DNA from 2 places in the Vagococcus martis genome. Region 2 is predicted to be linked to the other one. Evidence: predicted binding sites of a transcription regulator. Region 2 holds the regulator's gene; the other holds the start of a gene.

Region 1 (16,406 bases), 160 kb from region 2:
CAAACTACAGTAAAGCTCCATGGGGTCTTTCCGTCCTGTCGCGGGTAACCTGCATCTTCACAGGTACTAAAATTTCACCGAGTCTCTCGTTGAGACAGTGCCCAAATCGTTACGCCTTTCGTGCGGGTCGGAACTTACCCGACAAGGAATTTCGCTACCTTAGGACCGTTATAGTTACGGCCGCCGTTTACTGGGGCTTCAATTTTGAGCTTCGCTATTGCTAACCCATCCTCTTAACCTTCCAGCACCGGGCAGGCGTCAGCCCCTATACGTCATCTTTCGATTTTGCAGAGACCTGTGTTTTTGATAAACAGTCGCTTGGGCCTATTCACTGCGGCTGAACTTGCGTTCAGCACCCCTTCTCCCGAAGTTACGGGGTCATTTTGCCGAGTTCCTTAACGAGAGTTCTCTCGCTCACCTTAGGATTCTCTCCTCGACTACCTGTGTCGGTTTGCGGTACGGGTCATTTGTTTCTAACTAGAAGCTTTTCTTGACAGTGTGACATTGAGACTTCGGTACTTTATTTCCCTACTCATCACAACTTGTCCTTAAAGATAAAAGCATTTGACTCTTATCAAGACTTGTTGCTTGAACGTGCACTTCCAGTCGCACGATCTCATAGCCTCCTGTGTCCCTCCATTGTTCAAACAAAACAAACGAGTACAGGAATCTCAACCTGTTATCCATCGCCTACGCCTATCGGCCTCAGCTTAGGTCCCGACTAACCCTGGGAGGACGAGCCTTCCCCAGGAAACCTTAGTCATTCGGTGGACAGGATTCTCACCTGTCTTTCGCTACTCATACCGGCATTCTCACTTCTAAGCGCTCCACCAGTCCTTACGATCCAGCTTCAACGCCCTTAGAACGCTCTCCTACCATAGAACCAAAGGTTCTATCCACAGCTTCGGTAACATGTTTAGCCCCGGTACATTTTCGGCGCAAGGGCACTCGACTAGTGAGCTATTACGCACTCTTTAAATGGTGGCTGCTTCTAAGCCAACATCCTAGTTGTTTGTGCACCCTCACATCCTTTTCCACTTAACATGTATTTTGGGACCTTAGCTGGTGGTCTGGGCTGTTTCCCTTTCGACAATGGATCTTATCACTCACTGTCTGACTCCCGGATATAAATGAATGGCATTCGGAGTTTATCTGAATTCGGTAACCCAAGACGGGCCCCTAGTCCAAACAGTGCTCTACCTCCATCATTCTCAAATCCGAGGCTAGCCCTAAAGCTATTTCGGAGAGAACCAGCTATCTCCAAGTTCGTTTGGAATTTCTCCGCTACCCACACCTCATCCCCGCACTTTTCAACGTACGTGGGTTCGGTCCTCCAGTGCGTTTTACCACACCTTCAACCTGGACATGGGTAGGTCACATGGTTTCGGGTCTACGACAACATACTCATTCGCCCTATTCAGACTCGCTTTCGCTACGGCTCCGCTTCTTCAGCTTAACCTCGCATGCTATCGTAACTCGCCGGTTCATTCTGCAAAAGGCACGCTATCACCCATTAACGGGCTCTAACTTCTTGTAGGCACACGGTTTCAGGTTCTATTTCACTCCCCTTCCGGGGTGCTTTTCACCTTTCCCTCACGGTACTGGTTCACTATCGGTCACTAGAGAGTATTTAGCCTTGGGAGATGGTCCTCCCGGATTCCGACGGAATTTCTCGTGTTCCGCCGTACTCAGGATACTCATAGGTGTGTTGTCAATTTCGTCTACGGGGCTTTTACCCGCTACGGCTGACCTTTCCAAGTCGATTCGACTATCCACAACAGCTACCACAGCTGAGTCCTACAACCCCAACAAGCAAGCTTGTTGGTTTGGGCTGTTTCCGTTTCGCTCGCCGCTACTAAGGAAATCGATTTTTCTTTCTCTTCCTGCAGGTACTTAGATGTTTCAGTTCTCTGCGTCTACCTTCTAATAGCTATGTATTCACTATTAGATAATATCCTATAAAAGATATTGGGTTCCCCCATTCGGAAATCTCCGGATCATAGCATACTTACTGCTCCCCGAAGCATATCGGTGTTAGTCCCGTCCTTCATCGGCTTCTAGTGCCAAGGCATCCACCGTGCGCCCTTATTCACTTAACCTTTTCTAACCTTACGGTTAGCTTTTTTTAATTAATGACTAACTAGCGATAGATAATCATTAATACATTTCACAGTTCTTTTTAAAGAAACTGTTCAACGCGGTGTTCTCGGTTTATGTTGATGTCTAACTTCAACTATCCAGTTTTCAATGAACAATTCGTTTGAGAGTAGACCTCTCAAAACTGAACAAAGTAAAGACAAAATGTGTTTTCCGTAATTATCCTTAGAAAGGAGGTGATCCAGCCGCACCTTCCGATACGGCTACCTTGTTACGACTTCACCCCAATCATCTATCCCACCTTAGGCGGCTGGCTCCAAAAGGTTACCTCACCGACTTTGGGTGTTACAAACTCTCGTGGTGTGACGGGCGGTGTGTACAAGGCCCGGGAACGTATTCACCGTGGCATGCTGATCCACGATTACTAGCGATTCCGGCTTCATGTAGGCGAGTTGCAGCCTACAATCCGAACTGAGAACAGCTTTAAGAGATTAGCTAAACCTCGCGGTCTCGCAACTCATTGTACTGTCCATTGTAGCACGTGTGTAGCCCAGGTCATAAGGGGCATGATGATTTGACGTCATCCCCACCTTCCTCCGGTTTGTCACCGGCAGTCTCGCTAGAGTGCCCAACTGAATGATGGCAACTAACAATAAGGGTTGCGCTCGTTGCGGGACTTAACCCAACATCTCACGACACGAGCTGACGACAACCATGCACCACCTGTCACTTTGTCCCCGAAGGGAAAGCTCTATCTCTAGAGTGGTCAAAGGATGTCAAGACCTGGTAAGGTTCTTCGCGTTGCTTCGAATTAAACCACATGCTCCACCGCTTGTGCGGGCCCCCGTCAATTCCTTTGAGTTTCAGCCTTGCGGCCGTACTCCCCAGGCGGAGTGCTTAATGCGTTAACTGCAGCACTGAAGGGCGGAAACCCTCCAACACTTAGCACTCATCGTTTACGGCGTGGACTACCAGGGTATCTAATCCTGTTTGCTCCCCACGCTTTCGAGCCTCAGCGTCAGTTACAGACCAGAGAGTCGCCTTCGCCACTGGTGTTCCTCCATATATCTACGCATTTCACCGCTACACATGGAATTCCACTCTCCTCTTCTGCACTCAAGTCCTCCAGTTTCCAATGACCTTCCTCGGTTGAGCCGAGGGCTTTCACATCAGACTTAAAAGACCGCCTGCGCTCGCTTTACGCCCAATAAATCCGGACAACGCTTGCCACCTACGTATTACCGCGGCTGCTGGCACGTAGTTAGCCGTGGCTTTCTGGTTAGATACCGTCAAGGTGATAACAGTTACTCTATCACTTGTTCTTCTCTAACAACAGAGTTTTACGATCCGAAAACCTTCTTCACTCACGCGGCGTTGCTCGGTCAGACTTTCGTCCATTGCCGAAGATTCCCTACTGCTGCCTCCCGTAGGAGTCTGGGCCGTGTCTCAGTCCCAGTGTGGCCGATCACCCTCTCAGGTCGGCTATGCATCATGGTCTTGGTAAGCCGTTACCCCACCAACTAACTAATGCACCGCGGGCCCATCCATCAGCGACACTTAAAGCGTCTTTTATGATCTCGCCATGCGGCAAAATCAATTATGCGGTATTAGCACCTGTTTCCAAGTGTTATCCCCCTCTGATGGGCAGGTTGCCCACGTGTTACTCACCCGTCCGCCACTCATTTCTTTTCGGTGGAACAAGCTCCGGTGAAAAGAAATGCGTTCGACTTGCATGTATTAGGCACGCCGCCAGCGTTCGTCCTGAGCCAGGATCAAACTCTCAATAAAAAGTTGATAACATCTTACGATGTTTAAGCTCATTTGTTTAAAACTTGCTAGCGAATTGTATTCACTAAATATGGTTTGTTTCTACATAGTAGAAACGCCCTACACATTTGGTTTGTCTTACTTTGTTCAGTTTTCAAAGGTCTAAACTTAGTTGCGTTAGCAACTTTTATATCATACCAACTATCGAAACATTTGTCAATAACTTTTTTAAAAGTTTTTAAAAGTTTGTTTCAATAATTTTGTATCGCTCGTAGCGACATGAATTAATATAACAATTATATCGCAATTCGTCAACAATTTATTTACATTTTTTTATAATTAATATTAAACTATCCTTTTTTAATAAAAAGTGGTAATTCAATTGCTTCATACATTTGTTTATCAAGTGTTGTTACCGTAACACCTACCAATCTAACATTAATAGTTTGCCAGTTTAATTCTTCCCAAATCTGCGTTGCATAAAAAAATATATCTTCAGATTGATAAATATAATGATTAATCGTTATGCGTTTTGTTGCTGTTTCATATAAATTATTTCTAATCTTTAATACAACTGTTTGAGCTTTTAATTCATTAGCAATTAACTTCTTACTCACTTCTTCAGCCATTTCCCTAATATTTTTCAAAACATCTTGTTCTTGCATCAGTGTTTTAGAGAAAGTCCTCTCTCTACCAATTGATTTTCTCTCACGATTATTTTCTACTGGATCATTATGGATTCCTCTAACTTTACGATATAAGCTGTAGCCTTTTTTCCCAAACAAATCAATCAAGGTCATTTCTGGAATGTTATATAAATCTTTCCCTGTATATACTCCTAGATCATGCATTAACGGAATAGTTTTCTTTCCAATGCCATAAAATTTTTCTATTGGTAACTCAAACAAAAACTTTTGTGCTTGTTCTGGCAGGATAACTGTTAATCCTTTTGGTTTTTCAAAATCCGATGCTATCTTGGCTAAAAATTTATTATAGCTTACACCAGCAGAACTTGTTAATTGAACTTTTTCATATATATCGGATTGAATCATTCTAGCGATTTTTATCGCACTTTTAATTCCTTTTTTATTATGTGTCACATCTAAGTATGCTTCGTCTAAAGATAAAGGTTCAATAATATCAGTATATTCTTTAAATACTTCATGTATTTGTTTCGATATTTCCGAATAGTACTCTCTATTTCCTGCTACAAATGTGGCATGTGGACATAATTCATAAGCTTTCTTGGCACTCATAGCCGAATGAATCCCGTATTTTCTTGCTTCATAATTTGCTGTTGTCACCACCCCACGACCGTTTGTATCTTTGGGGTGTTTTGCGATGACTAATGGGTTTCCTTTGAGCTTTGGATTATCTCTTTCTTCTATAGAAGCATAAAAAGCGTCCATATCAATATGAATAATTTTTCTTGATAAATCATTTATTAACGGAAATTTCAATCCATTTGACATTATTTGCCCTCCTAATAGAATGTGTGTTCGCTTTATTATATCATGAAGACACAAAAAAACCACCAAAGCCGTCGCTCTAGTGGAAATGAAGGTTGTAAATGATTCTATCTAAACTTAAATAGAAGTCAAAAACCAATTCGGGATAATTGGTATGCCACCCATCATACGACTTAAGACTTAAATAAATCTGACTATATGGTATCAATACACTAAAAAAAGAATGAGAATAATCTCATTCTTTAGAAATTCGTCCAAATCTCATCATCTTCTTCCACAACAGCTTCTAAAAATTTCCCTTTAGATAAATCATCATAGAAAGCTGCTTTTGTTGCATTTACATATGGGTTAATCCATAAGAAACCTATCCCTAATGTCAACAAACCTAGAAGATACCAACCTAAAAAACTAACATCTAGCCAAAATAATCTTTCTTTATGACCATTCATTAAGTCACGGCTTTCAGTAATAAATGACGTTGCTCCCATACTGCGAGTATCTCTTGTAGCTGCTAAGTCTTTATAAATAAAGTTTGCTTGTGAATATGAATAAATCTTAACAATACCCGGAATAATAAACAATAATGACCATAAATATCGGAAAATATATGTCAAAATATTAATTAATAATACTGGCACAAAGTCATTTCCATTAAATAACCGAAAAGACTGCCTAAAGGATAACTCTGCTTCTCTACCTTTTCGAATAACATCAAGAAATGTAAAAGAAATACCAATTGTTAAAAAAGTCATGACAAAACTCATAATTGGACTAGCAAAGGGGATAGATGTTACTGAAGCAAAGACCTCTGAAACATTTGAACTAAAAGAATCATCATCATACTCTTCTGCCCACATTATTTCTTCTTTGGCACTACCATAATCACTATCAGTTGCATCAAAATTATCCGTCGCCATCAACCCAATAAATATCGTGATTCCTATTACCAGAAGCATCGAAATTATTTGAATAATGGATGGCAACGGCTTCTTTCCAACGTCCTCTTAATGATTCTCTTGCTTGTTGTTTTAGCTCTTTAGATGACTTATACATCCTATCGCACCCTTCTCCTTTTTAATTTAAAATTATTTTATCACTTTTTTAAATAAATGAACATCTTTTATATCTTTTATATCATTTCTATAATGTCTCCACTATTCAATAGTATTAACTTAGATGACGTAACGGGGCGTTGGTAGATTTCTTCTAAGGCTAATTTATAAAGTGTCATCTGACCTTTATACCTGTCTGTTAATTTCTCTAAATCCTTTTGTGTACGTTGTTTAGGAACATAGTCTGTTTTAAAATCATATAAAATAAGCTCCTTATCAGTTAAAATAAAACCATCTATAATCCCGTGAATCAACACTTCATCATTTTTCTTTGTCACATAATCTTGATACAACTCTTTTGCTGGTAATAATAAAGAGAAAGGTTGCTCTCGTCTAATGACCTCATGATGATCAATCATGTATTGACCAAAATCTGATTTAAAAAACGTCTCAATAAGTTTTATAGGTAACCTGCTAGCTAATTCTTTTGTAAACACATCTTCATCAACGAGGTGCTGAACTAATCTTTCTAGTTCGCTCATTGTGGGTTGTTTATCTAAAGGTAGCATTTGTAATAGTAAATGAATAGCCGATCCGATGTCTGTAGACCCAATAACAACATCGCCTTGCATAAACTCTGGTTTTGCCATCTCTTTTACCACTTCACGATGGGCTTTTATTTGTCGTTCTTTCGAAAAATCAAGCGTTGGTAAATCTTTCATATCCGGATCTTCAAATAATCGTTTTACTTCTGATACTGATTGATAACTTGTTGTCATTGTGGCATCTTTTTCTGGATAAGAATAATTCAGTCGATCAACTACTTCTTTAAGTAACTTCACATTTGGTTCAATATCAGATTGTTTATACTCGATTTGTTCGTCTTGTTGCAGTGTATGATTAGCTAGAATAGCATCTTCTTCATAAAAATGAATGGAAAAATTACCAGGATGTTTTTTTAGTCCTGGTAGAACAGAAATTTCACTATCCGGGAAGAACTCTGCAAAACTTGGGTGTCTGACTAACGTCATCCCAACCCAATCCATTAAAGTATAACTTGATTGTCTTGTTGCTGTTGGTAACACCATATGATCCGTTTGTGCGGTTGTTTGCCATTTTTTATAGGCTGCATCCATACTTTTATAGGAACCAACTAGATATAATTTTTCTTCCGCACGAGTTAAGGCCACATATAATTTTCGCATCTCTTCAGCTAATAGCTTTTGTTTTTTATGCTCTCTTATCACACTGAATGGAAAGGTATCATATTCCACACGTTTGGTTACATCTTTATACTTTACTCCCACACCAAGTTCTTCATCAAATACAAATTTTCGTTGTCTTACATCCATTAGATTAAATTGTTTGGTCATATCTAGTAAAAAGACAACAGGAAATTCTAACCCCTTGCTAGCATGGATAGTCATGACTCTTACAGCATCAGCTTCTTCATTGATATTAGATGCTTCAGCTAAGTCTTTGTTCTTTTGCTGCATTTTTTCAATGAAGCGAATAAATTGAAAAAGTCCTTTAAAACTCATCTCTTCATAACTAGATGCACGATGATACAACGCATGTAGATTGGCTTTTCTTTGAGCTCCTGAAGGTAGTCCCGCCACATAATCAAGTAAATCTGTGTCTTTATAGATACGCCATATCAATTCAACCAAGCGTTTCCTTCTTGCTAGTTCACGCCATTCGTTAAATTGTTGATTAAAGGTCTCAATTATCTGGTATAACTCAGTTGTTGAGTCAGCTTCTTTCAAAAATTGTTTCAGAGCATCATAATAATAGCCTTGCATATCATAACTTTTAATTAAAACCATATCGTTTTCCACGATACCAACAATTGGCGAGCGTAATATTGCCGCTAATGCGATATCTTGATATGGGTTGTCTATCAATTGTAAAAGTGAAATCATGATTTTGATTTCAGTCGCTTGAAAATAGTTTTGTGTGTCATTAACCATCAATGGAATATCGTATTCTTTAAAAATATCAAGAATATCTAAATTATTTTTCTTAGTTGGTGTCAGTAACACAATATCTTTATAAGAAATCGGACGAGTCACTTTTTCTTTTTTATCAAACAATGGGAACTTTCCATCTATTAGTTCACGGATTTTTAGTGCAACTAAACGCAGTTCGCCTTCTGTTTTTCCGTCTAATTGAAATTCTAAAGAGTCTTCTACCTTATCTTCAGATTCCGTTTGATAAATCAATAATTCCGTATCATAATCCTGACTTTCTGGATAAGATTTATTTCCAACAATTAATTCAGCACTAGAATCATAATCTAATTGACCAAGTTCTTTATCCATTAATTGAGTAAAAACTAAATTGGTAAAATCGAGCACGTTACTTCGCGAACGGAAGTTTTCAGCCAAAATAATTCTACGACCATCATCTTCTGTAGCAAACTGCTCATATTTTTCTATAAAAAGAGTTGGGTCAGCTAAACGGAAACCATAAATTGATTGTTTTACGTCCCCTACCATAAACAAGTTTCCTTCATTCTTTGTAGGACGGCGTAACCAATATAAAATCGTTTCTTGTAGTCGGTTAATATCTTGGTACTCATCAACTAATATCTCGTTAAATTTATGACGGTAATAAGTCGATGCTTCCGACTCGACCCATTTACCGTCTTCAAATTTACGTAAAATAGCCAGTGTCAAATGTTCCAAATCATTAAAGTCGAGCACATGTCTTGTGTCTTTTTCTTTTGTAAATCGGTCAATAAACTGTTTGGTTACATGGATTAACTCGTGAATCAATGGTAGTGAAACTTCTAGTATCTCTAACATCTCTTTTGGACTTTGCTTAAAGTATTGTTTACGTACTTTTGAGATACTCTCTTTCACTTCATCACGAGTTGATTTTATCTCTTGGTACTCCTCCATCACTTCTTCAGAGGCTGTTTTTTTAGATGGTGCTTTAATTCGTGAGAAAGGTGTGCCAACTAGATACTCATAAAACTCATCCAATCGATCATCAGATAATAAAGATAACAGTGTATCGACAATTTCTTTATCACTCATCATTGTTTCGAGAGTTTTTTTCAATTCTTCATCACCTTGACAACGATTAACTAACTCATCAACAGTCGCTTGACTTAACACCAGCTGGTTCATCAATTGAGGCTTCATATAGTCTTGATACAGTGAGGACGTCACTAAACTATCACTTAACTGATAATTAATGAGTAAGTCATCCAACCATTTTTGTGGCTCTGAGTTGGCTTGAGCGAAAAGGTGTAAAGAAAAAATGAGTTCCATTAGTCCATTATCATTGCGGTCATTTGAAAAATTCTCTGTTAATTGATAAAAAATTTCTCTTTCCTCACCGTATAATTCTTCCCTTAATTCATCCCAAACATCTTCTTTTAACAAGAGATTTTCCGTTTCATCGGTTAGTAATCGAAAAACTGGATCAATATGAATCAAATAATAATATTTTTGAATGACTCGTAAACAAAAAGCATGCAATGTACTGATTGCGGCTGTTGGTAATAAACCTAATTGTTTGACCAAATGTTCTTTTTGCTTGTTATCAACTTCTTCGGTAATGGCTGATTGGATTGCCACTTTTATTCGCTGTTTCATCTCTTTTGCTGCTGCTTCAGTGTACGTTACAATTAATAACTCATCGACATTGACACCAGATTTTATTTTTTGAATCACACGTTCTACTAACACCGTTGTTTTACCAGAACCAGCAGAAGCAGAAATCAACAAATTATCCCCAGAATCATAAACAGCTTGCCACTGCTTGTCTGTAAAATGACTACTTTCGGGTTTTAACGGGATATTCACTTTACTCATTTGTCTCCTCCTTTAGCTCTGTTTGTATTTTTTCGATAATCGTTTCTTTGTCTAGCGACTCTAAACGATGATAATTATTTTCTGGTAGCATCACATCAAACTGACAGACACTACGATAAGGACAAAATCCACATGCTATTCTCTTTTGTTCTTTATAAGCTGGGTTTAATTTTGTACTACCCTCGTATATTTTTTCGCCTGCTTCTTTAAAGTTTTCACGGTTATGCGTGACTAAACTAGATAATTCGTCAGACGAAATAAAACTTGCCGACTTCATTTTGCCACTCTTTAGTTGCTGATAAGGATACACTAATGACTTAACTTGTGGATCTATCGTTTTATCTAAGTTTTCTAAAATCAACTCATCTTCAACCAATAAACCATTGTACCTATATTCCTCCAATAACCTTTCATCTAAAGTATCCGGTGAAAATTTCTCGTCAACACTGATGACAGGATTTTTGATATGCATATATAATGCCCCAGCAGGTTTTGCCGTTTGTCCAACTAATTCAACAGCATTGGTTAGGGCAACATCAAGATACGTAATCATCTGCATAGCTAAACCATAATAAGCGTCAACAAAATCAAAATTATGTTTACTTGATTTATAATCCACGACACTCAAATAAATATCATCTTCCAAGACCATTTTATCTAAGCGGTCGATTTTCCCTCTAACTTTGACTTTCTTTTTATTGTTTAAAACAATCTCTAAACTATTTAATCCAGCTTGTTTCAAAGACTCACCAAATAAAACTTCTGTTTGAATTGGTGTCATATTGCTTCTTTTAGCTTGTTCTTTTAACGATAAGCAAACTCGCTGAATTGTTTTTTCAAGCTGATAAGACACATATTTCATACGATTGGTCGTTGATAAAATAGAGAAACGCTTATCTCCCAGAACTTCTTGTAACACAGTTTGTGCCAAACGACTGACCTCGTCATCCGTCATATTTGTCAGTTGTACTTTTTGTTTAATCAATTCTTTAAAGAATAAATCTAGGGCTTCATGATAAAATTCTCCCGCCGCAGCTGGTGATAACTCAAACTGCTCTCTTTCCTGTAAGCCAAGACCATAACGTAAGAAGTATTTGTACTGACACTGGTAAAAATTCTCGATTTTTGAAACAGACGCATAAATCGTGTCACCATATAATGTATCAACTGAATGATTATCCAATGTTTCTGGAATATTTTTATGTGTCAGACTAGCAAACAATCGTTTTGACGCCACTGGTAATTCTTTATGAACACGTTTTTCTAATTGTAAGAATAACCATGGTACACATTCTTTATTTTCTTCATACGTTCTGTATGCCCCTATTAAATCACTTAGTAGGATTTTATCTGTAGAAATAGAATCTAGTACTGTTTCATCCGCTGCCAATCCCACTTCTTTATGCTCAATTGGGATAGCAAAATGACGACTTAGTTGCTCAACATATGGTGAGACTTTGACATCTTTTACTTGATCGCGGTTTTTGGGTGCACTTAGTACTATTTTCTCTGTCGCTGATAATAAAGCTAAGTAAAAAATGAACGGCTCATTTGCCATTGATTCAGTTAAACTATTATTTAAAAAGCTATCTGCTCTTAGTAACTGTGAAAAGACATCTCTTTCTTCATTACTTAACAATGTTTTATTATCAATTTTTTTAGGTAGCACTTGATCTGTTGCGCCAAAAATAAACGTCGCACGATATTTTTTAGCACGTACTCTATCAAGAGACGTTACCACGACTTCATCAATCGAAGCTGGGACTTTACTATAGCTAACCCCTTCTAACCCACTAAGTAAGATTTCTTTAAATATCTCAAATTCAAAAACATCTTCGCCTAATACATTATAATATTCATCCATTAAATCCATTAATGCTTGCCATGTTTGCTCGTGATTTTTTGCTTCCGTTAAATTACCACGTTCTATTTCTTGTTGTTGCATCGCTTGTAATTGTCTATCTACTCCAACAGCTAATAAAAATTGATAAAACAATACGATAGCTTCTTTATTAGTTGTTGCTTGTTTGATTTCTTTGAAAAAATTTAGCAAGAAATCACGAATTAAATGCCTAATATCATTTGATTGCTCTTGAATAATTTGCTCGTTGTCTAAAGATTCTTCATCCGTATCGTATTGATATGTTACATACTCCCAATCAGATTTTTTTATCCAGTCAGATCCACTATAGCCATAAGCTAAGACCACATTTTCAGTGTAGTCAACCGCTTGTCTAAAGGCTTGCATCTTTTCTTCCCACGTTTCAAAATCTTTTGTCAATTCAACATCAGGAAAACACAGCTCTGTTCTTAAAAAACGCATGACATCTTTGTATTGATAAAACGACTCATCCATTTTAAAGAGTGAACGTAACCATTCTACTAACGGGTGATTTGCCATGTCTTCTTCTTCATTGATGTAATAAGGAATGTCCATATCATCAAATACTGACATAATTTCAGACGTGTACGTTTCGATATCTCGGCTAATTAAGGCAATTTCTTCGTAACGATATCCTTCAGTAGAAACTAGGTCTCTAATTTTTGTTCCGATTGCTTTCACTTCTTGATATGTATCTGTGCAACTCCATAATGACAGTACATTCGTTACAAGATTGTCCTCTAATTTTTTAGGGACTAATTCTTGGAGGTTTTGCCATTCACTGGCAAGTTGTCTCATTGGTGTCATATTGGTTACTTTTTTTCGGTAATCAAACATCACAGGAATACTATTTTCTCTTGCTACATGATAGAGGTCTTGATACATTCTTGATGTATTATAAAATAATTGATAACTATCGAGTGTATTATCCTTTGGTGCCTGATCTAGAATAAAGTTCATTTTCACCTCACCAGCAACACGCATTAAAGTCTCGATTAGTTGTTTTTCAATCGCTGTAAAGTTAGTAAATCCTGATACAATAAATTGAACATGTGATAAATCTTTATCTTGTAAAAATAAAGCGAGTTCCGTCAATAAATCTTTATCAGCAATATGATGTGATATCAACATATCTTGATATGTTTGATAGATTAACTGAATATCCACTAATTTTGTGACATAGTCTTCTTGATTCGTTGACTCAAGAGTATCCACACCTTCTATTACCTCTTTTAATTCTAATGGAGAAATATTGCCTTGTTGCAATTCATTAAACAAATCTAATAACTGCTGAATAAATCCTGGACGATCTACTTCACGTTTAAATAAGACTAGCTCATCTTTACATGTGATCAAACTTTTTCTAATCAACATAAACTTCCCTGAATCACTTAGTCTAGTTGCTTGATAACTTTTTGTTTGCTGCATATAATACCACGCAAGCCTAGAAAAACTAAACACTTGTAGTCTCATGCTCGCCATATATTGTTGCGTACTAAATTTAGGTAGCGTATGCATTTTTTTCAGCACGTTAATCTCTGTTTCAAATTTGACATGGTTAGGTACTAAATAAAACACCTCATGATGCATAGATTTATCTAGCCATTCAACTGACATGGTTAGTAAGTCTTCTACAATGTCTTCATCTGCTGTATTTAATACAAACTGGAGACTCAATATTAACACCTCAATCCCTTTATTTATCTCCTTAATTTTAACATATCTCATCATTTAAAACTCTCTCATTACTTCTTTATAATTCATGAAATTTTCATTCAATTAATTGTTATTTATGATATATTGCTAATATTGAAATGGAGGTTTTATTATCGACGAGAAAAAACAATATGGTCTTTGGACCGCAATTGCGATGATTATCGGTATTTGTGTAGGGTCTGGAATCTTTTTCAAAGTAGGAAACATCCTAGCTTTTACTGGAGGTAACGTTTTCTTAGGTGTGTTGGTTTTTATCATTGGGGCGTTATGTATTATATTTGGTAGCCTATCTTTGACAAACCTAGCTGAACGCACCACTAAAAACGGTGGAATGGTTGCTTATTTTGAAGAATTCTTTTCAGAACCAGTAGCTAGTGCTTTTGGTTGGTATCAAACATTTTTATACTTTCCAACTATTGGTGTTGTGGTCTCATGGGCCGCTGGAACCTACACAACCCTATTACTGAACTTGCCACAAACTCTTCCCTATCAAATGGGTATTGGATTTTGCTATATGATTTTTTTCTATCTATTAAATATCGTGTCTAGTCAATTTGCTGGATGGTTTCAAATTATTTCAACCATCACGAAACTAATTCCTTTAATTGGTATTGGATTAATCGCTATTTTTTGGACGAAAGACACACCAATTGTTCCTGCTACTGTTACACTTGTTGAACCAACAGATGTTGGACTTGGTTGGTTAGCCGCTTTAGCTCCCATGGCTTTTTCATATGATGGTTGGCCTATTGCTCTATCTATTTCTCACGAAGTAAAAGGTGGTAGTCAAACGATGAAAAAAGCGTTGTGTTTTGGACCGATTATTGTATTAGTCGTTTATCTATCTTACTTTTTAGGTTTAACACATATATTAGGACCAGAATACATCTTATCAATGGGCGAGGGTGCTGTCATGGAGATTGGTGAAATGCTATTTGGTCATATTGGACAAAAAGTGATTTTACTCTTTATCTTAGTTGCACTATTTGGTGTGATTAATGGTGTCACCTTAGGACATATTCGTATGCCTTATGCTTTAGCAACAAAAAATATGTTACCAAACAGTCAAAAAATTATAGACAATTATCATCATAAAAAATCTGTTAGCACTTCAGCTATTATTGCCCTCTTAACTGGATGTGGTTGGTTTATCATTCACTACATCACACAAGCATTCCAATTAATGGGACTAGGTGATATTGGGGAAATTGCCATTGTTTTTGGTTACATGTGGTATATGGCTCTTTATTTTAAAGTCATTCAACTTTATTTAGATAAAGATATTAAAGAAACCTTCACAGGACTTATTTCTCCTATTTTAGCTATTGTTGGTGGATTAATTATTCTGTTTGGTGGTTTCTATGAAAATCCTATTTTTGAATTTGTATCATTTGGTATTTGTTTCCTATTTTGTTTAATGGGCTATATCACCTTTAGAAAAAACCAATCCAATAATATGATAAAACAGTAAAAAAAGAAACGATTTTTTTCGTTTCTTTTTTTATACCCTCTTTTTATTTCTCAATCAACATGTTATGATATATCATATAAAAATAAATTTAAAATGATATATCAAAGGAGAGTTTAAATGTTACTTTCAAACATCGATACACGTCATGGGACAGCTAATCAACATAGCTATTCTAATGGAAATACCTTACCTTATACCGGTGTGCCATTTGCAATGAATTACTTCTGCCCGCAAACCACACATCAAAATGGGAGTTGGTGGTTTCATCCAAAAGATCATACTTTTCAAGGGATCCGTTTAACACATCAACCAAGTCCGTGGATGGGAGACTTTTCTCATTTATTACTTTCACCTGTGTCAGGAGCAATAAATTCCACTGATTTATTTTTTAACCAAGGATCTTATCGGCCTGAAGAAGCAACTTTTCAACCACATTACTTATCAATTTATTCTGAAAGACATCGTATCTTAACAGAATTGGTAGCGCATACTTATGGTGCACATATAAGATTTACCTTTAACCGAAAAAATATGACAACCGGAATGCTTTTTACCGCTCCTGGTATTAAATCAATCACTATTAAAAACAATCATGTAACTGGCTATATTTCTAATATGGCTGGTTGTGAAGATAAAGAGTTAAAAATGTATATCGACCTTTCTTTTTCTACAAATATTGAGTCTTTAAAATGCCAAGAAAATAATCACATGATTGATTTAGGAACTCAATACAAAGGAGAAGAAAAAACACTTTATCTGTCATTTGACAAGTTAGATTCTGATGGAGTGCTTGATTTACAACTTGCGACATCATTTATTAGTCAAGAACAAGCGACACTCAACCTAGAACGTGAATTACCTCATACTTTTGATGAACATAAAAATCTAGCTGCAGATAAATGGCTAAATTATCTCAATCGAATTGAAGTGAGCGACAAAAATAAGGAAAAAGTCGCACTATTTTATCAAATGATGTATCGTTGTTTCTTGTTTCCACAGACCTGGTATGAATTAGACAAAGACAACCAACCAATTCACTATGACACGTTAACTAAAACCATTAAATCAGGTTATTACTATACTAATAATGGCTTTTGGGATACTTGTCGTTCACTTTTTCCTCTGTAT
Region 2 (16,406 bases):
CATTCAATGGTTAACAACTGGTTTCCTACTAGTTAATGGTATTATGATTCCACTCAGTGCATATTTGATGAATAACATTCGTACTAAAACTTTATATATTGGCGCTATTTCTCTTTTTCTAGTCGGTACCATTATTTGTTTAATAGCAAATTCATTTGATATGCTTCTACTTGGACGAATTATCCAAGCTATGGGTGTTGGGATTTCACTTCCCCTACTACAAACCATTATGTTGAGTATCTATCCAGAAAACGAGCGGGGAAAAGCACTTGGTATAGCAGGTATTGTTATCGGACTTGCCCCTGCTATTGGACCAACTTTATCAGGTTGGGTGATCGATACTTTTAACTGGCGATATCTTTTTGGGTTACTCATCCCGATTGTCGTATTAGTCATTGTCTTGTCCTTTATTTTTATGCAAGATGTATTACCTCTACATCCATCCAAGATTGATATTCTCTCGCCTGTTTTGTCAACTTTAGGATTTGGTAGTTTACTTTATGGTTTTTCATTAGTTGGCGATCACGGATGGACGGATCCATTAGTTCTCATTCTTTTATTAGCCGGAGCGACACTTGTTGTTCTTTTTAGTCAGAGACAAAAGAAAATCAAAAACCCTTTCTTAAGTATGGCAGTATTCAAATCAAAACTGTTTACCAATACCACCATATTAAGTGGTATTGTCAACATGGCTATGGTTGGAGCAGAAATGGTTCTACCTCTTTATATCCAAAATGTCCGTGGCTATGATCCCTTTCACTCTGGTTTAGTTTTACTTCCTGGTGCACTTATTCTAGGTATCATGATGCCTATTACTGGTAAAATGTTTGACAAATACGGTGCCAAATATTTAGCGATTATTGGCATGAGTTTACTAACATTCGGGACAGCATGTCTATGTACTCTAAATGAAAAAACGCCCATGCATTTTATTACCATTATTTACGGTATTAGAATGCTGGGTGTTGGAATGGTCATGATGCCAGTTACTACTGCCGGCATGAACTCTCTTCCTGATGATTTAATCAGTCATGGTTCTGCGACAAATAACACAGCCAAACAACTATTCAGCTCAATTGGAACAGCGATTCTCATTAGTTTTCTCTCTCAAGCAACACTTAGAGATATGCCACACAAATCCCTATTGTTAACTTCTCCTATCACTTATAAAGCCGACGTGTTATCTGCCACTCTACATGGATATAACATCGCCTTTATTGTAGCAACATTATTTTGTGCGATGGGATTAGCACAAGCGATTTTGATGGGTGTCAATAAATCATTAAACAAAACAAAAAAACCCCAACAATCATAAAAATTGTTGGGGGATTTCAATTATCAATATAATGTTTTGGAAGCATTCAACACAACATAGCAAGTTAAAATAAGGCTTAGTCCGTAATCAACTTCTGTGGCGCTGTTTCGGCGCTTTTTTTATTTTATCTAGTAATCTAATTATACATCACTATGTATAACTAATATACCTTTATTTAGCAAAACTGTTTTTTAAAACAAAAAAAACCCCAACAATCATAAAAATTGTTGGGGGTTTATTTATATTATAATGAGTTAAATGTTTTTACAACATTTTCTACTGTAAAGCCATATTCTTCAATCACTTTATCACCTGGTGCACTTGCGCCAAATTTATCAATACCAATTGATTTACCTGATAAGCCCACATAACGGCCCCATCCAAATGTTGTTCCCATTTCGATTGACACGCGTTTGCTTACAGATGATGGTAACACACTTTCTTTATAAGCTACATCTTGTGCGTCAAATAATGTAGTCGATGGCATTGAAACAACTGACACATCCACGCCTTCTTTTTCATATAACGCTGCTTGTGCATCCATCGCTAATTTCACTTCTGATCCAGTCGCGATTAAAATACCATCTGGTGTGTCACGTCTTGATGGTGACAATACGTATGCACCACGTGCCACGCCTTCATAGGCTTTTTCTTTTGTTCCTTCAAGAACTGGTAAGTTTTGTCTTGATAAAGCTAAAACAGTTGGTGTTTCTGTTGAAGTTGCAGCCAATTTCCATGCTGCTGATACTTCATTCCCATCAGCTGGACGAATTAAGTTTACATTTGGCATACCACGTAAACTTGATAATTGTTCGATTGGCTCATGCGTTGGTCCATCTTCACCAACTGCAATTGAATCATGTGTTAACACAAATGTTACTGGTGCTTTTTGAATCGAAGATAAACGTAACGCTGGACGTAAGTAATCAACGAATACAAAGAATGTTCCACCATACACACGTGTTCCACCATGTAATGAAATACCATTCATCGCTGCTGCCATACCAAATTCACGAACACCAAACCAAATATTACGGCCTTCATATTGTCCTGGTTCAAAATCTTTTTCAGCTGCTACCATGGTATTATTTGATGATGATAAATCTGCAGATCCTCCCCAGAATGATGGAATTTCTTTAGATAATACTTGAATGGCTTCTTTGCTTGTCACACGACTTGCAGCACTTTCACCAAGTTCGTATGTTGGTAAAACAGATTCCAAATCAACTGTCACGTCACCTTTGAAGGCTTCTTCAAATTGTTTCGCTAGTTCTGGATAAGCTGCTTTGTAATCAGCAAATAGTTTTTGCCACTCTGCTTCTGCTTTTTCACCTTTTTCTACCATATCAGCGTGGAAACGTGTTGCCACTTCTTCTGGTACAGTAAATGCTGGGTAATCCCAACCGTAAGATTTTTTAGCAAATGCCACTCCTTCAGCTCCAAGTGGTGCACCATGTACTTTATTTGTTCCTTCATTTTCAGCACCAAAACCAATCACAGTTTTGACTTCAATCATGGTTGGTTTCGCTGTTTCTTTTTGTGCGGCTTCAATAGCATTTGCGATTTCTTCTAAATCATTGCCATCTTTTACTAAAATATGTTGCCATCCTGATGATTCAACACGGCCCTTTACATCTTCAGTAAATGATTTATCTAATGGTCCATCTAAAGAAATATCATTTGAATCATATAAAACGATTAATTTACCAAGTTTCAAATGACCAGCTAAACTGATTGCTTCTTGAGAAATACCTTCCATTAAATCACCATCACCACATAAAGCATACGTGTAATGGTCAACAATGTTAAATTTATCTTTGTTATATGTTGCAGCGAGGTGCGCTTCTGCCATCGCAAACCCAACACTCATTGCAATCCCTTGACCTAATGGACCAGTTGTTGCTTCAACGCCATCTGTATGATGTACCTCTGGATGTCCTGGTGTTAAACTATCCCATTGACGGAATTTTTTTAATTCCTCCATTGGTAAGTTATAACCTGACAAATGAAGTAAACTATAAAGCATTGCTGAACCATGTCCTGCAGATAATACAAAGCGGTCGCGGTCTGCCCATTGTCTTGATGTTTTAGGATTTACCTTTAAGAATTTTGTCCAAAGAGTGTAAGCCATTGGTGCAGCTCCCATTGGTAATCCTGGATGTCCTGAATTTGCTTGTTGAATCATGTCTAAACTAAGTGTACGAATCGTATTCACGCCTAGTTGATCAGTTTGATCAAATAACATATAACGCCCTCCTATTTAGGTTTTATTTACCTTTATTACATTCTACATCGAATATTTTATTTTTACAAGCGTTTTTATAGAAATAAAAACATAAGGTTATCTATCATGTAAACCTTTTTCTTTTTGAATTTGTTTTAATTTTTCAGGCGTAACATCTGTTCCTTCTTCATCAACAACTTTCATTCCTTCAATATGATTTCTCATACCTTTTCTAAAACTATCTAAATATTCTTCTCGCAATAATTGTTGCTCTTTTTTTTCAACGTCTGTTAATCCTTCTGTTGTTTTTGATTTGTTTGCTAATTCGTTTATTCTTGCTAATTTTTTTTCACTTAACATGAGTGTAAACCTCCTTAAAGTTCTAATTAAATAGTATCTTAAAAGGAATAAAAAAACAATTAATTGTAACAAAAAAGTGCGAACATGCGTTTGATTTTAATAAAAATTTATGTTACACTCGAAAAAAAGGAAATGAGGTATCATTATGTCAACTAAACGTTCTTCTAGACAATTAGACGTTTTAAAATACATACACGAACAAGTTGAAGAAAAAGGGTATCCTCCAACTGTTAGAGAAATCGGAACAGCTGTCAACCTTTCATCAACGTCAACCGTTCATGGGCATCTTTCTCGTTTAGAAAAAAAAGGCTTGATTAGTCGTGACCCTACTAAACCAAGAGCTATTGAATTAACAAGCGAAGGATTAAAAATGATTGGTATCAACTCACCTTTCATTCCAATGTTAGGTGTAGTAACTGCCGGCGAACCAATTTTAGCTGTTGAAGAAGCATCAGACTTTTTCCCACTACCACCTGACTTAAAATATGAAGAAAACAGTTTATTCATGCTTACGATTCGTGGTGATAGTATGATAAACGCTGGCATATTCGATGGTGATCATGTTATTGTCAGAAAACAATCGTCAGCTGTTAATGGTGACATCGTCATTGCCATGACAGATGAAAACGAAGCAACATGTAAGAGGTTTTTTAAAGAAAAAAATCATATTCGTTTGCAACCAGAAAATGACACAATGGAACCTATCATATTAAGCAATGTCTCAATTTTAGGCAAAGTTGTCGGCCTTTATAGAAATCATATTTAATAAAGCATGATGTTATGCTTTATTTTTTTCTTTACAAAGAGAACGGATGTTTGTATAATAATTTTATGAATAAGAACGCACGTTCGTAAAAATTAAAGGAGTGTTTGTATGTTTGCTATTAGACGATATGCTTTAATCTTAATTGTTTTAATTATTGGAATTATTTTAGGTACTTTAGGACTAGATGTGGCACTGATTATTTTGACTCCTCTTGTGTTACTTTGGTTAATGCTTTGGGATGAGAAAAGTTATAAACGTTCGCAACAAAAAAATCACCATCTGTCTTATAAAAAATAGTCATTGCTTTTTATAGATGATTCATCTAACCTTAACTTAAAAGAAAGGATGATACGTTTGTCAAAAGAAACAATTGAACTAACTCGTGAATTAACCAATATACCTTCTCCAACTGGAGATACATCAACCATTATTGATTTTATTTATCATGAAATGACTTCTTATGGTTATGAACCAACTATTAATAATAAAGGCAGCCTAATTATCACTGTTCCAGGTAAAACTTTAGATAAAGAGAGATTTATTACGGCTCACATTGATACATTAGGTGCAATGGTTCGTGCGATAAAACCAGATGGACGATTGAAACTTGATTTAATTGGCGGATTTAACTTTAATGCCATTGAGGGTGAATATTGTACGATTCACACGCAAGAAAATAAAACTTACACGGGAACCATCTTAATGCATCAAACGAGTGTCCACGTTTATAAAGATTCAGGAACAGCAAAACGCGACCAACAAAACATGGAAGTAAGAATTGATGAAAAAGTTTCTTCTAAAGAAGATACAGAAAATTTAGGTATTCAAGTAGGTGACTTTATTAGTTTCGATCCACGAACAGTGATTACACCTTCTGGATACATAAAATCTAGACATTTGGACGATAAAGTTAGTGCTGCTATTCTAATGAATTTTTTAATTAATCTAAAAGAAACTAATCAAACGCTACCATACACAACTCACTTTTTCTTCTCAAACAATGAAGAAATTGGTTATGGTGGTAACTCTAATATTTCTCCAAATGTTGTTGAATATGTCGCTGTTGATATGGGAGCTATGGGAGACGATCAACAAACAGACGAATACACTGTATCCATCTGTGTAAAAGATGCTAGTGGGCCTTATCATCTTGGTTTAAGAAATCATTTTGTTTCTATTTGTAAAGAAAAAAATATTCCTTATCAACTTGATATCTATCCATATTATGGAAGTGATGCCTCTGCAGCTATGAGAGCTGGAGCAGATGTGAAGCATGGATTAATTGGAGCAGGGATTGAATCTAGTCATGCTTATGAAAGAACACATAAGGAATCAATCCAATCTACTGAACACCTAGTATCAGAATACTTATTTAGTTCTTTGTCATAATAAAAAAACAAACTCATAGAGTTTGTTTTTTTATATAAAACTATTTCACTTGACCTTTTCTTGTTTTCGTCGTATGGTTAGTTCATAAGCTTATATTATAGTGTGGTTTTTTAGCCATGATGAGCAGGCAATATATGGGTTGCTTAAGTCCTTAGTCTCCATATTTAACTTAGTAATTAGTATTTAATTGTTAAGATTGCCTCAAAAGGTATAATATAGTCTTATCGTTCGTTATTGATATGTTTAACACGCTTATCAATATCACTAGATTAATCGACTAGCTCATCACAACGATTACGTCTACATGAACTAAATAACGAACTAATTAAGATGTTATATTCTAAAGGAGGAAATTATTTATGTCAGTAGTGTTAAAAGTAGAAGAAAGAGCGACTAGACCAAGATCTATCCGCAGAAAATTAAGAGAAGAAGGTCGTGTACCAGGTGCTGTAAACGGTAATGGTATCCAAAACTTGTCTATCTCTGTAAATGCTCGTCAATTGGAAAAAGATATCCGAGAAAACGGTATGAACGCGGTATATGTACTAGATTTAGACGGTAAAAAAATCAGTACATTATTACATACTTATGAATTAGATACATTTACTAAATCTTGGGTTCATGTTGAATTCTTAGCTGTAGATATGTCTCAAGAAACTGAAGTTGAAGCAGAATTGTCACTTGTTGGTACTCCTAAAGGGGTTAAAGCTGGTGGTGTTCTTGAACAAAACTTATACACTGTAGTTGTTTCTGCAACTCCTGATAAATTACCAGAACGTGTTGAAGTTGATATTACTAACTTAGAAATTGGTGATTCTTTAGTAATTGCTGATATTCCAAAACATGAAGAATTCTCTATCGTAACAGATGCTGAAGAACAAATCTGTTCTGTATCTGAAATGTCAGCTGCTGTTGAAGAAGATGCTGAAACAGCTGAAGCTGCTGAACCAGAATTAGTTAACGCTAAAACTGAAGAAGACTAATTTTACCATAATGCAAACTGGACTTTTATAAGTCCAGTTTTTTTATACCTTAAGAGATTACTAAAATTAACAAATATCCCCTACTCTTTTGTTCTTTGTATGATAAAATACTTAGTGAATTACTCTTATTTAAAAGAAAGTAGGTTAATTGTATGGTTGGTATAGATAAAATAAATTTTTACACTCCAAATACGTATATCGATTTAGAAGAATTGGCAAAACATCGAGGCGTTGATCCCGCAAAATTTACAATAGGTATTGGTCAATCTAAAATGTCAGTCCCACCTATTAGTCAGGATACTGTCAGTATGGCAGCTAATGCAGCCTACCCTCTACTTACGGATAATGATTTAAATAACATAGATTTAATTGTCGTAGGTACAGAAACAGGTGTTGATGAGTCTAAGTCTGTTGCCTCATTTATTCATGATTTGTTGGGCATCCATCCTTTTGCTAAATCCGTTGACTTGAAACAAGCATGTTTTGGTGCAACTGCTGGACTTATGATGGCTGTTGATTTTGTAAGATTACATCCTGATAAAAAAGCCCTAGTTATTGGGTCTGATATTTCAAGATACGGTCTTAATAGTTCTGGAGAAGTAACACAAGGTGCTGGAGCAGTTGCCATGATAGTGAGTTCTAATCCAAAAATTATTGAAATCGAAGAAACTTCTGTATCAATGACAAAAAGTATTTTTGATTTTTGGCGCCCAAACTATTCTAAAACTGCCATTGTAGATGGAAAATTCTCAAATGAAGCGTATATTTCTTTTTTCAGTGATTTATGGGAAGAATACTCTAAACGTACTAATCTGTCACTAGAAGATTTTTCTGCTTTTTGTTTCCATTTACCTTATACAAAAATGGGGAAAAAAGCTTTACTACCACTTTTAGAAAAAGAAGAACCAAAAAACAAAGACTTATTACTAGAAAACTACCAATATAGCACAACCTACTCTCGTGATATCGGAAACATTTACACTGGTTCATTGTATTTAAGTTTTATGTCCTTGATTGAACATGCGTCATCTTCTCTTAACGCAACTGATCGCATTGGTTTCTTTAGTTACGGTAGTGGTGCTGTAGCAGAAATATTTACCGGCAAATTAGTTGATAATTTTAAAGATTCTTTATTAGCGGCTGAACATGAAAAACTACTAACCAATAGAATAGATTTATCTATCGAAGACTATACGACGATGTTTAATGAAGAATTAAGCATTGATTCAGATGGTAATCATTTGTTTAATCAAGATAAAACAGACAATGGCGTCTTTTTCTTTAAAGGTACTGATAATCATCAACGTCTATACGGTAAAAACTAAATTGCAAGGAGAGTATTTTAGTGACGAATTTATTTAATAAGTTTTATAAGAAAACACGAGATGAAAGACTCTCTATCTTACTTAGTGAGCATTATCTAGACGACGAAGACTATTGCTTGTTTAAAACTAATTCACCTTTAGATAATGACGTGGCTAATTCTCTAATTGAAAATCAATTAACTCAATTTCCACTTCCTTTAGGTGTTGCACTGAATTTTCTGATTGATGGTGAAGAAAAAATCATTCCAATGGTTGTTGAAGAACCTTCTGTTATAGCTGCTTGTAGCAATGCTGCTAAATTAGCTAGACCAAATGGTTTTAAAACATCTATCGAAACTTATTTGAAACGTGGGCAAATTATCTTAACAGGCGTAACGAATCCAAATGACGCTGAAAAGCTAATTTTGTCACAGTTTGATAAAATTAAAGAAGTCGCAGATAAAGCTCACCCATCAATCATAAAACGTGGTGGTGGGTTAAAAGAGATTACTTGCGACATTTTTGAATCTGAAAACGACAATGATACATTTTTAACTGTCTATTTATTAATAGATGTCCAAAAAGCTATGGGAGCGAATATTATCAATACCATCCTTGAAGGTGTCACTCCATTTATTGTTGATTTAGTCGGTGGTGAAGCACTGATGTCTATTTTGAGTAACTACAACACCGAGTCTCTTGTCACTTCGACTTGCTCGATTCCTTTTAATAAACTTGGGAATCAAACAACTAGTGGAAAAGACATTGCTCAAAGGATTGAAAAAGCCACACAATATGCCAACCTCGATACATATCGTGCCGTCACTCATAATAAAGGTATCATGAATGGGGTTGATTCTGTTGTTATTGCAACGGGAAACGATCCGCGTGCTGTCTCTGCTGCTGCTCATGCATATGCTAGCAAGAATGGCGCATATCAAAGTATGACAGAATGGCACGTGCAAGATGAGTATTTAGTTGGAAAACTGACTTTACCGATGTCAATTGGTAGCGTGGGAGGAGCTATTTCAGTTCTTCCTATGGCACAAGCAAATTTGAATATGATGTCTATATCAACGTCTGAAGAACTTGCTAGAATAATTGTTTCAGTAGGTCTTGCTCAAAACCTTGCCGCACTGAAAGCACTGGTTAGTGATGGTATTCAAAAAGGGCATATGACATTACATGCAAGCTCTCTAGCTATACAAGTTGGCGCCACAGGGGATGAAATAGAACTAGTCACAGAAAAACTAAGACAGTCTCCCCATATGAATACCCAAACAGCCACAGATATTTTAAACCAGTTAAGACAAAAATAAAAGAGGCTGACCCAAAAGTCTTAAACATAGAAAAATCCCATGAAATCAGCTTATTAAAACACTGACTTCATGGGATTTCTATTTTGTTAGTTTAGTTATTTTCATTTAAAAAGTTACTTTTGGGTCAGCCTCTTTTAAATTATAATAAATGATTATCTTTTAATAACTCTTCGACAAATGTACCTTGAATTTTTTTCAGTTCATGTTTTTCAACTTTGCTCATTAACCAAGGTACTTTTATTTCAGGGAGAGTTTTCTTATCTGTTAAGTAATAAGTCGCACGAAGTAACGTACGGATGTCAAATGCTGATGCGAATACTTCAGGTACACCTCTATCAACGTCCATTAATTCGTACACAGCTTCCATCGCTGTTCTAACTGAATACTCTGTCGTAAAGACTGTGTCTCGTTTAGTTTCTGCAAAATTCCCAATGAAGGCTATATTTTTAGAGCCATTTGGGACAACTAATGGTCTATCACCATTTGCTCTTGGCATAAAGTAAGACGTAATAAATGGCATGTAAGTTGGGACAACATTGACAGAATTTTTAGCTAAATCATCAATTTTTTCAACAGGTACCCCAATATGATACAACCATTCTTTCGCTATTTCTTCACCAGTACATGAGGTAATTGGTTTTTTCACATAATTTCCATCTTTGTTTGAACACAATGCGTAAAACCAAATAACTAACTCATCTTTAGGTTGTTTTTTAAAGTGTGGTTGACGATTAATAGTGTAACTTTGACGCCAATTTGAATCTTCAGAATACACAATCCCACCTGTTACAACTCGACCTGAATAAGGATCTCTTTTACTGATATTTTCAAGATATGGTGCTATTTTTTTATCTAATGTTGTGATTGTAGCAGACACTACCCAACTCTCACTTGGTAAATTTTCACAGAATTTTTCCGGGCGACCAAACTCGTCACATTGTTCTGCTAATTTTTTCCATAGATTCCAACTGCCACCAAGGTCCTCTGCACTTGGAATTGGCGCTGGTGTTGTTTGTGTACCATAAGTTGAACTTTCAGTGATTGAACCATTTGTTACAAACACTAAATCGTCTTCTTTTAACTCGATTGTTTGTTCTTTACCGTCTACTATTAATTCTAATTTTTCAGCTATTTTTTGATTGTTAGCACAATTCACAATGATATTATCAACTTTTGTATTGTATTGGACTGTCACACCTTGCTCAGTTAAATAGTCAACTAATGGCATCACTAGAGACTCATACTGATTGTATTTGGTGAATTTCAATGCACTAAAATCCGTTAAGCCATCAATATGATGAACAAAACGCATTAAATAGCGTCGCATTTCCATTGCTGAATGCCAGTTTTCAAAGGCAAACATTGTACACCAATATTTCCAAAAATTCGAGTCAAAAAATTCTTGTGAAAAGACTTCGTCAATTCTTTTATCTTGTAAGTCATCTTCTTTAGTTAAACACAATGAGATAATTTCTTTTAATCCTTTTTCAGTCAATGTAAATTTTCCATCAGTATCTGATTGAATACCTTGGCTATGAATCAAGCGACATTTTGATGAGTTTGGGTCTTCTTTATTTAACCAATAAAATTCATCTAATACTGAGGCATTTTCTACCTCTAACGATGGAACTGAACGATATAAATCCCATAAACATTCAAAGTGATTTTCCATCTCACGACCGCCACGTATAACAAAACCATAGTGATCTTTATCAATCCCATCAAGAGATCCACCTGGAAGTGGTAATTCTTCTAAAATCGTAATTTTGTTACCTGGTAATTGAGCATCTCTGATTAAAAAAGCTGCCGCAGATAATGAGGCTAATCCTGATCCTACTAAATAGACGGCTGAAATGTTATCTGTTCTTTCTGGTTTCTTTGGTCGAGCAAATGCTTCATAATTTCCATTACTTGTATACATTATCATAACCTCCAGTATTTGTTTCTACCCTTACTAAAGACTATTCTAACGCACACAATCTAAAAAAAACTTTTATTTAATGCGTTTAAAATGACAAAAAAGACCATTTACTCCACGAAAGTTAAAATTCTTATAAGAACAATTTGTACGCATTATAAAAATTGACAAAAAGAACGCCAATTATCACAAATTGATAAATTGTCGTCACTTTTTCTGACGATACTATTTTACTTAAATAGGCTCCTAAAAAGCCACCAATAATACCAGCTGGAATGATATAAATAAGTAGGCTTAAATCAAATTGAGAAAATCCGGTACTTACTGAAATCGTGATAACCTTTGATAATTGTGAAAAAAGAATCGTAATAATGGAATATACTGTGGCATCTTTAATGGGCACTTGAAATAGCATCATCAATAGAGCCACATTTAAAGGACCGCCACCTATTCCCAGAAAGCTAGCAATCGCTCCTAAAAATAACCCACATCCTAGAATAGAAATCGTACTGTTTAAGTGGTACCCTTTCCAGTGCTTTTTACTGTATGCGTATGAGAAGAGTAATGTTGCCACAATCAAGATGATTTGAACCAATGAGACAATTCTTTCAGAAGGCATGATACCTACTAGTTTATCTAACCCAAGACTTCCAAAGATACCACCTAAGACAGAGCCAAATGATAACCATAAAGCAAAAGACCAGTTTATTTTAATCCCATTTTGCACTTGCCTAATTGTTGAAACAATCGACATACTTAAAACAGCTACAGTTGAATAAAATGAAATACTTAATACGTCATGAAATCCTAATGTATCAAATAATGGTTTGATAATCACTCCTCCACCCATACCTGATATGGCACCTATGCTATTTGCAAAAATAATAATGAAAAAATAAATCCAACCAACCATGTTTTCCCTCCTAAAAAAGACTACTTACCTCCTAGTTTATCGGGTGATAAGTAGTCTGTCTATTAATATTAAAGTAAATAAGATAGAAGTGGCGAGATGTTTTTATTGTACGCAATATACAGTCGATTCATCGCACGAGAAAAGGCTGTATAAAGTATTTTTTGATCTCTTACGTCGTTATAATGCTCACTTGACGCACCCCAGAGTAGCACATTATCAAATTCAAGACCTTTAGCTAAGTTAATACTGGTCACCTGTACATCCAATAACTCGTCAAACCAATGTTCAAGTAATGCTTTTTCGTCCTCTGTTTTAACAATAATGGTTAATTTTTCGCCGTTCAATTCTGTTAAAATATCCGTTACAACTTGGTTGATATCAGATAACTCGTTATACTGAATCAGCACAGGTTCTTCTCCTTGTGGTCTGATTGGCACAATTGTTGCATTTTTTGATAAAGATAACTCATTAAATGCTTTCGTAATAGCCCCTGTCGAACGATAACTCGTCAATAGTTGATAGGTCGTCAATTCCTTACCATCAGAGGTAAACAATGCTTCAATTGCTTTAAATGGTGTATTGGTATTGAAAATAGCCTGATTCTCATCCCCCACCATAGTAAAATCACTTTTTGGAAACAACAACAGTAAAAATTGTAACTGTGCTGGAGTGTAGTCTTGCACTTCATCCACTAAGACAAATCGCATATTTGGCATAGTAAGTCGTTCTACGTAATAATGTGTAATCGTCAATATTGCAATAGCTTCATCTAGCGTAATAGGAGCCATTTGTCTTTGATACGTGACACCTGAAAAACCTTTGAATAGCTCATTAAATAAAATCTCCTGATTTAGCCAACGATAACGATTGATTTGCTGCGTTACTTTTTTATATTTCTTTCTTAAAAGTTGTTCAGCATAGCGTGTTAAACTTTTTTCAGAATCATCTTGGATTAAATGACCAAAGTATTTTTCTTGTTGTTCTTCTGTTAAAGATGTGACTTGGTCATGGATTTTTTTAGTTCTAGATTGTTGGATTAAACGTTGATTCCAACTGCTTAACAAGCGTTGTTTTACTCCTTGTACTCGGTCAACATGCGGACTATTGTTTGGTGTTTCATCAAATAATTGTTTGATATGTTCTTTTGAAATAATCGTTTTATCACGTAATGTAATATCATCAAACAATTTACTGCTATCAAACTCACGATAAACATTATCTTTTATGTAATGAATAAACTGACCATCTCTTAAATACTCTGTTTCTTTTGACATGCTTTCTTTAGAAATTCGTTTGAAATAATGTTCTTCTGACTCAATATGTCGACGCATATAACTTTGAGCAAATTGTAACAGTGTCATGTTGCGTGGATTTTTTTCTCCTAATGACGGCAATACGTCTGACACGTATTGGATAAACGCTTTGTTTGGAGACAGTATCAACACATCTTCAGAGGTAATTTCATCTTGCATATTATATAGTAAGTACGCGATTCGTTGCATAATAGCTGATGTTTTCCCACTACCTGCGACTCCATTGACTAACATATAAGGCGTACTTGTGTCGCGAATAATCACATTTTGTTCTTTTTGAATTGTCACTGTGATGTCACGCATTTTTTTGGTATCATCTTTTGCTAAAGCATCGAGCAATACATCGTCTTGAATCGACACCATCGTATCGAAATAAGTAATCAGCTTGTCTTTTTCAATGACAAATTGACGTCTTTCTTCAATAGATGTTTCAATGGTATTTCCTCTCACGTTATATGATGAAGGGCCTATTTCATTATTATAAAATAGTTCAGCTATTGGAGAACGCCAATCATAAATCAAGTTATCATTATTAGCATCTGAAAAACCATGCATCCCAATATAAAAAGACTCTGGCTCTTCTTCATCTAAAAAGTCGACTTTAATTTTTCCAAAATATGGATTTTCTAATAATCGATTAACTTTATCTAAAGTAACTTCCCCATTTCTAATTTTGATATTATATTGATCAATTTCACGATTTTTCATTTCTATTTGAGAAAAACTATCTAACTTATCAGATATGCCATCTACATTTAGTTTAATGTCTTCTGTAATTTTGCTCATCATCGTTTGACCAGATTGCTTTGTTTCATTTAACCACTCACTAAGTGTTTTTTGTGTTTTCTGCAACTGATGATACGTTGATTTCAAATAATCTTCTTCTTGTTGTCGAATTTTTTCAGACATTGATGTTCATTCCTTTCAACATGGAACTGCATTATTAAAGAATAACCATATCATCATTTTTTTTCTAAGACAAGATAAGAACACTCGTTTAGCGAAATAATCTAAAAAACTGCGGTAAATACTTAAAAAGTATCCCCACAGTTTACTATATTTTTATTTATACATATGTAATGGATAAGTCGTAAATTCTACTTCGTTTAATTTTTCTGCTGTGATAAATCCTGCTGGTGCTTGTAATAATGAAGGAATGCGATTCACAACAGTCGCACATGTATGAGCCACAGTATCTGGTTTTTCAACTGAGAATACCATATTTGGTTCACCTTCAATCACCCAGTCACACATATCGCCATCAGTTTCCCCATATACTTTACCAATACACTCTACTTCTAACTCTGGACCTTGGATCGTTTTCACTATTGTCACTGCAGACATTCCAACAGCATCACCTTTAGGAATCGTTTTACCTAATGTTTCTGAATACACGTCTTCATCTAAAACAAATGGTACATTTTTTTGTGAAATTGATTTAATGGTCCAATTCATTTTAGCACAAATGCCCTCTGCAGCATTCCACATATATGATGGTAAACTTTCTGCTTGTGCTACTTCTGTCTCAAATTGTTCTAGCGTTAAACCAGCACCATGTGCTTTTGCTAAAGCCAAGCCATAATCTTCTACATTATAACTTGCTGCTCCTTTAATTTTTTTAATGCTGTTCATACCAGCCATCATTAAACTCGGCATGTTTACCCAGTAGATGTCTTGCATACCACTACCAGTAATTGTTACGTGATGTTCTTTTGCTAATTTATCTAAATAATTTGTTTCAACTGGTGATGTATTCCATGGATAAATCGCTTCTTCACAAGTAGTGATAACATTCACATTATTCTTTAAACATTTTTCAAAAAATGGTGTCATCTCAGGCATATAACTAAAGATTGTTACGACAGCAACATCAGCGTCAGTTTCTTCTAATACTTTATCTGCATCATCAGAAATAAGTATACCTGTTTTACGTCCTAGTTTTGCAAAGTCACCTATATCAGTCCCTACAAGGTTTGGATTGTTATCAATAGCACCAACAATTTCTGCTCCATGCTCAACTAAATAACGAACCATAACCTCTGCCATTTTACCGCATCCGTATTGAATTACTCTTATTTTTTCTAACATTTCGTATCCCTCTTCCTTTTGTTATTTTATTCACATTTATAGTATAATGTCTATAGTAACTATACAGTCAAGGAGAGTTTTTATGAAAAATTTAATTCGTATTGGAGAATTTGCTAAATTAAATAATATGTCTATCCAAACATTAAGATATTATGAAAGTATTGATCTATTACATCCCTACTATATAAACCCAGAAACAAATTATCGCTATTATCATTTATTACAATCACCTATTATTGATAGCATTCAGTTTTTAAAAAGTTGTAATCTTTCACTAGATGATATCAAACATCTTCTAAATGAAGAAACGCCTGATGAAAAGATACACGAAACATTGGCATTAAATCTTGACGCATTAAAAGAACAACAAAAAAAGATTCAACAACAAATCAATATCACTGAAACGTTTTTAAATAATAATATGATTTACCAAAAAAATAGAGAAATTCAATCTTTTGAATATCAATCATTTCCAACTCGTTACCTATATACGTACACAATTGATACCAATATC

What was found. Region 2 encodes LexA, which represses DNA repair genes until DNA is damaged. Its sites were predicted from a motif close to CNAACANNTGTTNG; they were not measured.
Region 1: the regulator LexA is predicted to act here: its motif matches at 5,353-5,366, upstream of dinB (DNA polymerase IV).

The regions. Positions count from the first base shown of each region.
Region 1 is NZ_MVAB01000001.1:644,016-660,421, forward strand. It holds rRNA gene BW731_RS03110 (23S ribosomal RNA) at 1-2,099, opposite strand, end outside; rRNA gene BW731_RS03115 (16S ribosomal RNA) at 2,327-3,885, opposite strand; gene dinB (DNA polymerase IV) at 4,215-5,336, opposite strand; gene BW731_RS03125 (DUF975 family protein) at 5,576-6,250, opposite strand; gene BW731_RS12580 (hypothetical protein) at 6,237-6,386, opposite strand; gene addA (helicase-exonuclease AddAB subunit AddA) at 6,463-10,209, opposite strand; gene BW731_RS03135 (PD-(D/E)XK nuclease family protein) at 10,202-13,819, opposite strand; gene BW731_RS03140 (APC family permease) at 13,920-15,278, shown strand; gene BW731_RS03145 (GH92 family glycosyl hydrolase) at 15,396-16,406, shown strand, end outside.
Region 2 is NZ_MVAB01000001.1:479,779-496,184, forward strand. It holds gene BW731_RS02380 (MDR family MFS transporter) at 1-1,315, shown strand, start outside; gene tkt (transketolase) at 1,560-3,560, opposite strand; gene BW731_RS02390 (DUF896 family protein) at 3,657-3,899, opposite strand; gene lexA (transcriptional repressor LexA) at 4,045-4,665, shown strand; gene BW731_RS02400 (hypothetical protein) at 4,774-4,962, shown strand; gene BW731_RS02405 (M42 family metallopeptidase) at 5,020-6,054, shown strand; gene BW731_RS02410 (50S ribosomal protein L25/general stress protein Ctc) at 6,414-7,037, shown strand; gene BW731_RS02415 (hydroxymethylglutaryl-CoA synthase) at 7,190-8,362, shown strand; gene BW731_RS02420 (hydroxymethylglutaryl-CoA reductase, degradative) at 8,383-9,660, shown strand; gene BW731_RS02425 (oleate hydratase) at 9,800-11,581, opposite strand; gene BW731_RS02430 (sulfite exporter TauE/SafE family protein) at 11,712-12,491, opposite strand; gene BW731_RS02435 (HelD family protein) at 12,560-14,713, opposite strand; gene BW731_RS02440 (NAD(P)H-dependent amine dehydrogenase family protein) at 14,867-15,892, opposite strand; gene BW731_RS02445 (MerR family DNA-binding transcriptional regulator) at 15,975-16,406, shown strand, end outside.